3 regions of the Pseudomonas sivasensis genome follow, and region 2 is predicted to be linked to each of the others. Evidence: predicted binding sites of a transcription regulator. Region 2 holds the regulator's gene; each other region holds the start of a gene.
The links. Region 2 encodes sigma-54, which starts transcription at its own class of promoters, with help from an activator protein. Its sites were predicted from a motif close to ANTGGCATNNANNTTGCTNT; they were not measured.
Positions count from the first base shown of each region.

Region 1: a site for sigma-54 is predicted at 1,258-1,277, ahead of nirB (nitrite reductase large subunit NirB). Genes of this name have one in related genera too.
Region 3: a site for sigma-54 is predicted at 1,257-1,276, ahead of LRO94_RS20330 (flagellar hook-length control protein FliK). Genes of this name have one in related genera too.

Region 1 covers NZ_CP090029.1:3,491,195-3,494,470, reverse strand. The annotation lists gene LRO94_RS15700 (bifunctional nitrate reductase/sulfite reductase flavoprotein subunit alpha) at 1-851, opposite strand, end outside; gene nirB (nitrite reductase large subunit NirB) at 1,466-3,276, shown strand, end outside.
Region 2 covers NZ_CP090029.1:1,205,505-1,208,780, reverse strand. The annotation lists gene lptA (lipopolysaccharide transport periplasmic protein LptA) at 1-309, shown strand, start outside; gene lptB (LPS export ABC transporter ATP-binding protein) at 309-1,034, shown strand; gene LRO94_RS05325 (RNA polymerase factor sigma-54) at 1,232-2,725, shown strand; gene hpf (ribosome hibernation-promoting factor, HPF/YfiA family) at 2,801-3,106, shown strand; gene ptsN (PTS IIA-like nitrogen regulatory protein PtsN) at 3,119-3,276, shown strand, end outside.
Region 3 covers NZ_CP090029.1:4,514,859-4,518,134, forward strand. The annotation lists gene LRO94_RS20330 (flagellar hook-length control protein FliK) at 1-1,207, opposite strand, end outside; gene LRO94_RS20335 (Hpt domain-containing protein) at 1,339-1,683, opposite strand; gene LRO94_RS20340 (ATP-binding SpoIIE family protein phosphatase) at 1,714-3,276, opposite strand, start outside.

The DNA.
Region 1 (3,276 bases), 2.3 Mb from region 2:
CCGATCCAGTCGGCGGCTTGGCGGATATCCGCTTCGGCCAAACCCGTGATGGCAGCGACGCTGTGGGGCGGGTAGTCCTCAAGAAAACCGGGCATAACCTCCCAACCTTCGGTGAACGTGGCGATAAAACCGGGGTCGGTGTGGCCGTTTTTCACCACCAGGTGCAGCAGGCCATTGAGCAGCGCGAGGTCGGTGCCGGGTTTGATCGGCAGGTACAGATCAGCTTTGTCGGCGGTGGCGCTGCGCCGGGGGTCGACCACGATCAGCTTCGCCCCGGCCTTGACCCGGTCCATTATGCGCAGGAACAAAATCGGATGACAGTCGGCCATATTGGCGCCGATCACGAAGAACAGGTCGGCGCGGTCAAAGTCTTCATAGGAACCCGGTGGCCCGTCGGAACCGAGGGACAGCTTGTAGCCGCTGCCGGCACTGGCCATGCACAACCGCGAGTTGGATTCGATATTGCGGGTGCGCACAAACCCCTTGGCCAATTTGTTGATCAGGTACTGCGCCTCCAGGGACATTTGTCCGGACACGTAGAACGCCAACGCATCGGGGCCGTCACGGTCGAGGATATGGCGCAAACGGCCGGCGGTTTCGCTGATGGCGGTGTCCATGGCGACCCGCACCGGGTCGTGATCGCGCTGCTCACGCAGGTAAGCGTTTTCCATGCGCCCGGACTCGGCGATGGCTTGGCCGCACGTAGTGCCTTTGGTGCACAGGCGGCCAACGTTGGTGGGGTGGGCCTTGTCGCCGATCACCTTGACCACCTTATTGTTTTCCACTTGCATCACGATGCCGCAGCCGACGCCACAATAAGGACACACGCTACGTACGCTTTGGTTTGCCATCCGTCACCCTCTAAACTTTTTTACCCGCCAACAAAAAAGCGCCCTGCAACCCTCCGTTTGGAAACGGGGGTTGCACGGCGCCTTTGTCGTGAATGGGCAATCAGCGTTGACTGCTTTATGCAGGTGTTCCTAGCAAGTCACGCGCCAGGTTTTTTCGAACGCTGCAATGGGTGCTTTTTTGTGAAGAACCGGGTTGTTCTGGTGACCTGGCTGTTGGGGTGTGCGGGCTAGTCGAATCGTCGCACCGGCCACGCTGGGCTGCGAAGCAGCCCCAACACTCATCAGCCAGGAAATTGATGATGCAAGCGCGCCTTTTTGATGCAACGCGCACCAGTTGGATGCGCAATCCACGCTGTTCAGGCGACGCGAGGAGACTGCAGCGGCCCCACGTACGGCTCCGCGGCCAATTGGCATAGAGCCTGCAAGCTCCCCGTCAACCCCACTCGGTCAACGACGATCGACAGGCCATTGAGGTCATGGGCATAAAGCGATGGATCCGGCGAAGTCGTCCGAACAGATCCCGCATAAGAACAGGCAAAGACGCCTGGAACCGCAAGGTTTCAGGCGTTTTTTTTTTGCTTTTTAAACCGTGATGAATGTTGTCAGGTGCTGATATGAACAAACCGATGAAAACCCTGATCGTCGTTGGCAATGGCATGGTCGGTCACCATTGTGTGGCGCAACTGATCGAGCGCGGCGCGCTGCAACACTACCACCTGCATGTGTTCAGCGAAGAGCCGATGCGCGCCTATGACCGTGTGCACCTGTCCGAGTATTTCACCGGACGCGATGCCGAGTCGTTGGCACTTTCCGAGGCGTCGCTGTACCAGACGCCGGGAGTGACGTTGCACCTGGGCGTGCCGGTGCTGGAGATCGACCGCGTTCGCCGTGAGGTGATCACGGCTCAGGGCTGCGTGGCCTACGACACATTGGTCCTGGCCACCGGCTCCTATCCGTTCGTGCCGCCGATCGAAGGCGCCGAAGGGGATTCGCGGTTGGTGTATCGCACCTTGCAAGACCTCGATGCCATCCGTGCAGCGGCAGCCAATGCCCGACGTGGTGTGGTGGTGGGCGGTGGCCTGCTGGGCTTGGAAGCCGCCAACGCCCTGAAAAGCTTGGGCCTGGAAGCCCATGTGGTGGAGTTCGCACCGCGCTTGATGCCAGTGCAGTTGGATGATTTCGGCGGTCTGGCGCTCAAGGCCCAGATCGAACGGCTGGGCGTCGGCGTGCACCTGTCCCGTGCCACGCAGTCGATCAGCGCGGGCGAGCAGTACCGCTATCGCATGAACTTTGCCAACGACGAGTTCCTCGAAACCGACCTTATCGTGTTCTCCGCCGGCATCCGCGCACAGGACGCCCTGGCGCGCCAGGCTGGCCTGGAGATTGGTCCGCGTGGCGGGGTGGTGATCAACGATGAATGCTTGAGTTGCGACCCGCACATCTACGCGATTGGCGAGTGCGCGTCGTGGAACGGCAGCCTGTTCGGCCTGGTCGCGCCGGGGTACCAGATGGCCCGCGGGGTAGCCGCGCTGTTATGCGGGCAGGTCGCCGAGCCCTTTGTCGGTGCCGACATGTCCACCAAGCTCAAACTGCTCGGCGTGGACGTGGGTTCCATCGGCGACGCCCATGCCCACACGCCGGGTGCGCGCAGCTATCAGTTCATCGACGAGGCCAGCGCCAGTTACCGGCGCCTAGTGGTGGACGCATCGGGCAAGCATGTGATCGGCGCAGTGCTGGTTGGCGACAACAGCTACTACGACACGTTGCTGCAATACATGCAGAACGCGATTGCACTGCCTGCGGAACCGGCCAGCCTGATCCTGCCGTCGTCCGCCGGTGCACCGACTCTCGGCCCAGGCGCGTTGCCGGAATCGGCCACGGTGTGTTCCTGCCACAACGTGACCAAAGGCGCGATTTGCTCGGCCATCGACGGCGGTTGCAGCGACCTCGGCCTGCTCAAATCCCAGACCAAGGCTTGCACCGGTTGCGGCGGTTGCGCGGGCTTGCTCAAGCAAGTGTTTGAACACGAGTTGATTGCCCGTGGCGTCAGCGTCGACAAGAGCCTGTGCGAACACTTCGCCTACACCCGTCAGGAGCTCTATGCCCTGGTGCGTGTGGAAGGGGTGACCACCTTCGAAGAACTGCTGGCCAAACACGGTCGTGGCCACACCGGTTGCGACGTGTGCAAACCGGCGGTCGGTTCGATCCTGGCGTCGTGCTGGAACCAGCCAATAATGGACGCCTCGTTGGTGCCGTTGCAGGACACCAACGACACGTTCATGGCCAACATGCAGAAGAACGGCACCTACTCGGTGGTGCCACGGATTCCCGGTGGTGAAATCACGGCCGACAAGCTGATCGTGATCGGTGAAGTGGCGAAGAAATACGACCTCTACACCAAGATCACCGGCGGCCAGCGCATCGA
Region 2 (3,276 bases):
GCCGGTGACATCGACGTCGTGACCTCAGTGGGCAACCTGGCTTACTTCGAACAGAAGCAGTCCGCTGCCGACACTGGCCCGATGAAGGGCTACGGCAAGACCATTCAGTATCACGCCCAGCAGAATCGCATTGTGCTGATCGACCAGGCCAAGGTGCTCAGCCCCGATGGCAACTCCACGGAAGGTGAAAAGATCACCTATGACACCGTGAAACAGATCGCTAACGCCGGTCGTGCCAATGGCAGCAAGGTCACCGCACCGCGCCCACGCATCGACATGGTTATCCAGCCGAAGAAGAAGGCCGAGTAATGGCAACCCTGAAAGCCCAGCATCTGGCCAAGGCCTATAAAAGCCGTCAGGTCGTGCGCGACGTCAGCCTGTCGATCGACAGCGGCCAGATCGTCGGCTTGCTCGGCCCCAACGGCGCAGGCAAGACCACATGCTTCTACATGATTGTTGGCCTGGTCCAGGCGGATCAGGGTCGCGTACTGATCGACGACCTGGATGTCAGCCACCAGCCAATGCACGGTCGTGCACGCGCGGGTATCGGCTATCTTCCTCAAGAAGCATCGATCTTCCGCAAACTGTCAGTTGCCGACAACATTATGGCCATCCTTGAAACTCGCAAGGAACTGGACCGTGACGGCCGCCGACAGGAGCTGGAAAGCCTGCTGCAGGAATTCCATATCAACCACATTCGCGACAACCTTGGCATGAGCCTGTCCGGTGGTGAGCGGCGTCGCGTGGAAATCGCCCGCGCCCTGGCCACTGCCCCCAAGTTCATTCTGCTGGACGAACCGTTTGCCGGCGTCGACCCTATCTCGGTTGGCGACATCAAGCAGATCATCCATCACCTCAAGGCCAAGGGTATCGGTGTACTGATCACCGATCACAACGTGCGTGAGACCCTCGATATCTGCGAAACCGCGTATATCGTCAACGATGGTCAACTGATCGCAGAAGGCGACTCCGCCACCATCCTGGCCAACGAACTGGTCAAGGAAGTGTATCTGGGTCACGAGTTTCGCCTGTAAAGCCGCCTGCACAAACAAGGCGGTGGCAGGTCGTTTGCCTGATGCGCGGGAGTCAATGAAAACCTCCGGTTTTTTATTGTTACCGCGCTCTAGGCAAAGCCCTCGATATCAGGCATATAATTTGCTTATGTTTGGCGCTCACGCGCCCTGTCGTGGATGGCGCGTTGCGCCGGCGAATAAGGTGTTAAGCCCCTGCCATGAAACCATCGCTAGTCCTAAGAATGGGCCAGCAGCTGACGATGACACCGCAGCTGCAACAGGCCATCCGCCTGCTCCAATTGTCGACCCTGGACCTGCAACAGGAAATCCAGGAGGCCCTGGAGTCTAATCCGATGCTCGAACGCCAGGAAGAAGGCGACGACTTCGATAATGCAGACCCGTTGGCCGACAACATCGAGCAAAAACCCAACGCAGACGTGCAGGAACCGTCCTACCAGGAAACCGCCCCTACGGTGGATAACCTTGAGGAAGGCGATTGGAACGAACGCATTCCCAACGAGCTTCCCGTAGACACTGCTTGGGAAGACGTCTACCAGACCAGCGCCAGCAGCCTGCCCAGCAACGACGATGATGAGTGGGACTTCACTACCCGCACGTCCGCCGGCGAAAGTCTGCAGAGCCATCTGTTGTGGCAACTGAACCTCGCACCGATGTCGGACACCGATCGCCTGATCGCCGTCACCCTGATCGATTGCATCAATAACCAAGGCTATCTGGACGAGACACTCGAAGAGATTCTTGAGGCCTTCGACCCCGAACTAGATATCGAACTGGACGAAATCGAAGCCGTCCTGCACCGCATCCAGCAATTTGAGCCCGCGGGTATTGGTGCGCGCACCCTTAGCGAATGCCTGCAGCTGCAACTGCGCCAGCTGCCCGCCAAGACCCCATGGCTCGCCGAGGCCCAGCGCCTGGTCACCGAATACATCGACCTGCTCGGCAGCCGCGATTACAGCCAACTGATGCGTCGCATGAAACTCAAGGAAGACGATCTGCGCCAGGTCATCGAGCTGGTGCAAAGCCTCAACCCGCGTCCCGGCTCGCAGATCGAGTCCAGCGAGGCCGAATACGTAGTTCCTGACGTGATCGTGCGCAAGGACAACGAGCGCTGGCTGGTGGAGCTTAACCAGGAGTCAGTGCCACGCCTGCGAGTCAACCCGCAATATGCAGGTTTCGTGCGACGCGCCGACACCAGCGCCGACAACACCTTCATGCGCAACCAGTTGCAGGAGGCGCGCTGGTTCATCAAGAGCCTGCAAAGCCGTAACGAAACCCTGATGAAAGTCGCCACGCAGATCGTCGAGCATCAGCGCGGCTTCCTGGAATACGGCGATGAAGCGATGAAGCCTTTGGTTCTGCACGATATCGCCGAAGCGGTAGGCATGCACGAGTCGACGATTTCCCGCGTTACCACGCAAAAATTCATGCATACCCCACGGGGTATTTATGAGTTGAAATACTTTTTCTCCAGCCATGTCAGCACCTCAGAAGGCGGCGAATGCTCGTCCACGGCAATCCGCGCAATCATCAAAAAACTGGTTGCCGCGGAAAATCAGAAAAAGCCGTTGAGTGACAGCAAGATCGCTGGTTTACTGGAGGCACAAGGCATTCAGGTCGCCCGTCGAACCGTCGCCAAGTACCGCGAATCCCTTGGGATCGCGCCTTCCAGCGAGCGTAAGCGTTTGATGTGACGGGCGGGCCACAGCGTTCCAGTGGCGGGTATTCCTACCCGCCGCTTTATGCACTGGCAACGAAGGAGAAGCTGTATGCAAGTCAACATCAGTGGACACCATGTAGAAGTCACCCCTCCCCTGCGCGAATATGTCGAGCAAAAGCTGAAAAAGCTTGAGGGTCATTTTGACAAGATCACCAATGTGCAAGTGATCATGAAGGTCGACAAGCTTCAGCAGAAAATCGAAGCGACCCTACAGATTCCCGGTGGCGAAGTAGTCGCCAACGCCGAGCATGAAGACATGTATGCATCAATCGATGCCTTGACTGACAAGCTCGACCGCCAACTTAAAAAGCATAAGGAAAAGCAGCAGAGCCTTCTTCAGGGCACAGGCCGCTAACACTCCCCACCCATGATTCGACTTGAAACCATCCTGACCCCCGGCCGTTCCCTCGTGAACGTGCCGGGCGGCAGCAAGAAGAAAGCCCTCGAACAAATTGCCAACCTGATCAGCAGCCAAGTGCCTGAACTGGAGATGCAAGATGTCTTCGAGGCTCTGATTGCTCGTGA
Region 3 (3,276 bases), 2.8 Mb from region 2:
GACTCACGCCACTGGTTTGGGCCTGCTGCTGTTGCTGCTCCTGACCACGGGATTGGTCGGACACGTTGACGTCCACCTGCCCCATGCCCTGTTGCGCAAACATTTCCCGCAGGCGACCCGACTGGCTTTCCAGCGCTTCACGCACCACCGGGTGGGCGCTCATGAAATTGACCTGGGCTTGCTGGTCGGCGGTCATGTTGACCTTGATATCCAGACGACCGAGTTCAGCCGGTTGCAACTGGATCTCCGCCGACTTGAGATTGGCGCTGGACAGGTACATCACCCGATTGACGATCTCGTCGGTCCAACCGCTCTGGTGCATGGCCAGTGGCGCATTCGTCACCGGCGGCAACGCGTTGGCCGTTTTCGGCGTGGCCGCCTGGGTCAATGCCGCCAAACGATTGGCGAAATCATCGACACGGGTGTCGCTGGTGGCGTTTTTAAGGTCTTTGAGGCCGTCTTCGATCAAGCCGCTGAAGGCCTTGTCACCGCCTTGGTCAGTGCTGTCTTTGGTGGCTTGCTGGTCGACCATTGTGGCCAGGCCAGCGGCAAAGTTCTGCGCGGCGGTTGGCTGGTCCTGGGTAGTCGTCGGTGCGGTTTTGGCCGGCGCCTGGCTGCTGGCCGACACATGCCCGCCCTGCTCCATCGCCAGGCGCACGGCCGGCATGGCATCCAGGGGATCAGCCTCAGGATCGAAGGCCGGCTTGACCTCCTCGGTCGCCGCGATGGGCACAACGACCAACGGCAGGGCCTTGTCGTCCTGGGCGGCAGCGGCGGGTTCCGGGGTTTCCACCGGCAAGACCACAGGCGTGACAGCGGCAATCATGGCCGGGTCGACGACGGGATCAGTCGGGGGCTGCTGCGCGAGTGCTGGATCGGCGGGTGCGTCGTCATCCTTATTGGCGCTGTCGTCGGACGGCTTGGCAGGCAAGGTCTTGCCGCTATCGGCAACCGCCGGTGTACTGGCGGCAGGCTTGTCGGTACCGGCAGCCGGCTTGGCGCTGGCGTCGACAGGCTTGTCGCGTGTGGGTTTAGCCGCGTTGTCGTCGGTTTTGACCGACGGTTTCGAGCCTTGGCTGGCGAACACTTGAGCGAAGCCAGGGCCCTTGTCCCGTGGGTCCGCAGCCGCTACCTGGGGGTTGGCAGCGGGCGCTTGAGGCTTGGCCGCGGGGGCAGCCTGAAGAAGCGAATTGGGGGCGACTGGCATAGGTAAAGGTCTCCACTGCATGGGGGTCGGGGATGCAGTACCTGGAGGTAGAGCAAGAGTTGGGCCAGGTTTGTTGGATTGCGGCTTTTTGGGTGGACCTATCCGTTATTCGGTAACGGACAGGTCACCCATCAAAGTTGAAACCGTTGCCTTTCGTGCTCATACAACGGCCGCACCAACGCAAACTCCCGATCAATCTGATCCACCAACTCCCCCAAGTCCGAAGCCGGCTCAGAAGACCTGGCCTCAAGCGACTGACACAACTGCGCCAACCGCAGCGCCCCAAGGTTCCCACTGCTCCCCTTGAAACTATGCGCAATCCGTCCCAACGCCTTGGAATCATCCCGCGCCTGGTGCAGGGCCTCGATGCGTTTCTGGGAGTCATCAAGAAAGGTATCAAGCAGCTTGGGATACTCGCCCTCCATAACCTCCTGCAAACCCGACAACACCTGCGGGTCCATATGAATCTCTGCCACTTGCTCGCTCCTTGATCAAGAATCGGCGGATTATGCCAGAGCCCCCCAGCAAAACTCCACGCAGACACTGCGCCCACCGTCAGACCAGCGTACGTCGCTGCTCAACTGGCGCACCAGGCTAAGGCCCCGACCCGACAGACGATCGACGTCCAGCGGCCGTGCCAGCATCTGCTCCACGTCGAAACCCGGCCCGCTGTCTTCCAGGCGCAACGTCATTTTGCCGCCCATGTGGGTGGGCACCACCTGCACATGCACCCGCACGTAACCGCTGTTCAACTTCGCCAGGCGGTCATTGCGCTGGCGGTAATATTCGGCAAACCCCTGGGCATTGCGCTTGAGCCGCGAGTCCAGCCCCAGCACACCATGTTCCAGGGCGTTGGAATACAGCTCAGCCATCACGCTGTAGAGCGCCCCGCTCTGCTCGCGCAGGCCATGGATCTCAAGCAGCAGTTGCAGCAGATAGGGCAAAGGGTTGTAGCGCTTGAGGGTCTCGGCGCGAAACTCGAAGCTCACCGACCAATCCAGCGGGCAGGATTGGCCGCTGTCGGCATACAACGGCCCGGTGGCGCGCAGGGATTGGCCGTGCTGCAGGGTGATTTCCACCATGCTCACGTCGTCACGCGCTTCACCGCGAAACGCCGCCAGGGCCTGTTCGATGTCTTCAAACAGACGATTGGGCTCGCGATTGGCCGCAAAGACCTGCTGCAAACGCTCGGCGCCGAACAGTTGATCGTTGGCATCTGCGGTATCCAACACGCCGTCGGACAGCAGGAACACACGGTCGCCCAACGCCATGGGCCAGACTTCGGTGCGGTCATCAAAGGCTTGCGCCGACAACACCCCCAACGGCAAATGCCGCGACTGCATCGGGGTGCGCTTGCCGCTGGCGATGTCATGCACATAACCGTCGGGCATGCCCCCGTTCCACACCTCCACCACGCGCCGCTCGGTGCTCAGGCACAACAGGGTGGCGCAGCAGAACATGTCCACCGGCAGGATGCGCTTGAGCTTGGCATTCATCTCCCGAAGGATCTGCGTCAGGCCATAGCCCTTGGCGGTCATCCCATAGAACACTTCCGCCAGGGGCATAGCGCCCACCGCCGCCGGCAAGCCATGGCCGGTGAAATCGCCGAGCAGCACGTGCATGTCGCCTGACGGCGTGTAGGCCGCCAGCAGCAGGTCGCCATTGAACAGCGCATAGGGCGATTGCAGGTAGCGGATGTTCGGTGCGGCATTGATGCAGCCGGAGTGGGCGACCTTATCGAACACTGCCTTGGCCACGCGCTGCTCATGCAGCAGGTAGTCGTGGTGCTTGGCAATCATGTCGCGTTGCTGCAACACCGTGGCTTGCAGGCGGCGCAGGCGGTCCATGGCGTTGATCTTGGCCGCCAGGATCAGTTGGTTATAGGGTTTGGGCAGGAAGTCATCACCGCCGGCATCCAGGCACTCGGCCAGGGCAGCGCTTTCGCGCAGGGAGGTGAGGAAAATGATGGGGACCAATTCTTCCCCCGCCAGTTGCTTGATCCACCGCGCAGCGCCGTAGCCATCCATCACTGGCATCAAAGCATCCATCAGCACCAGCTGCGGCCGTTC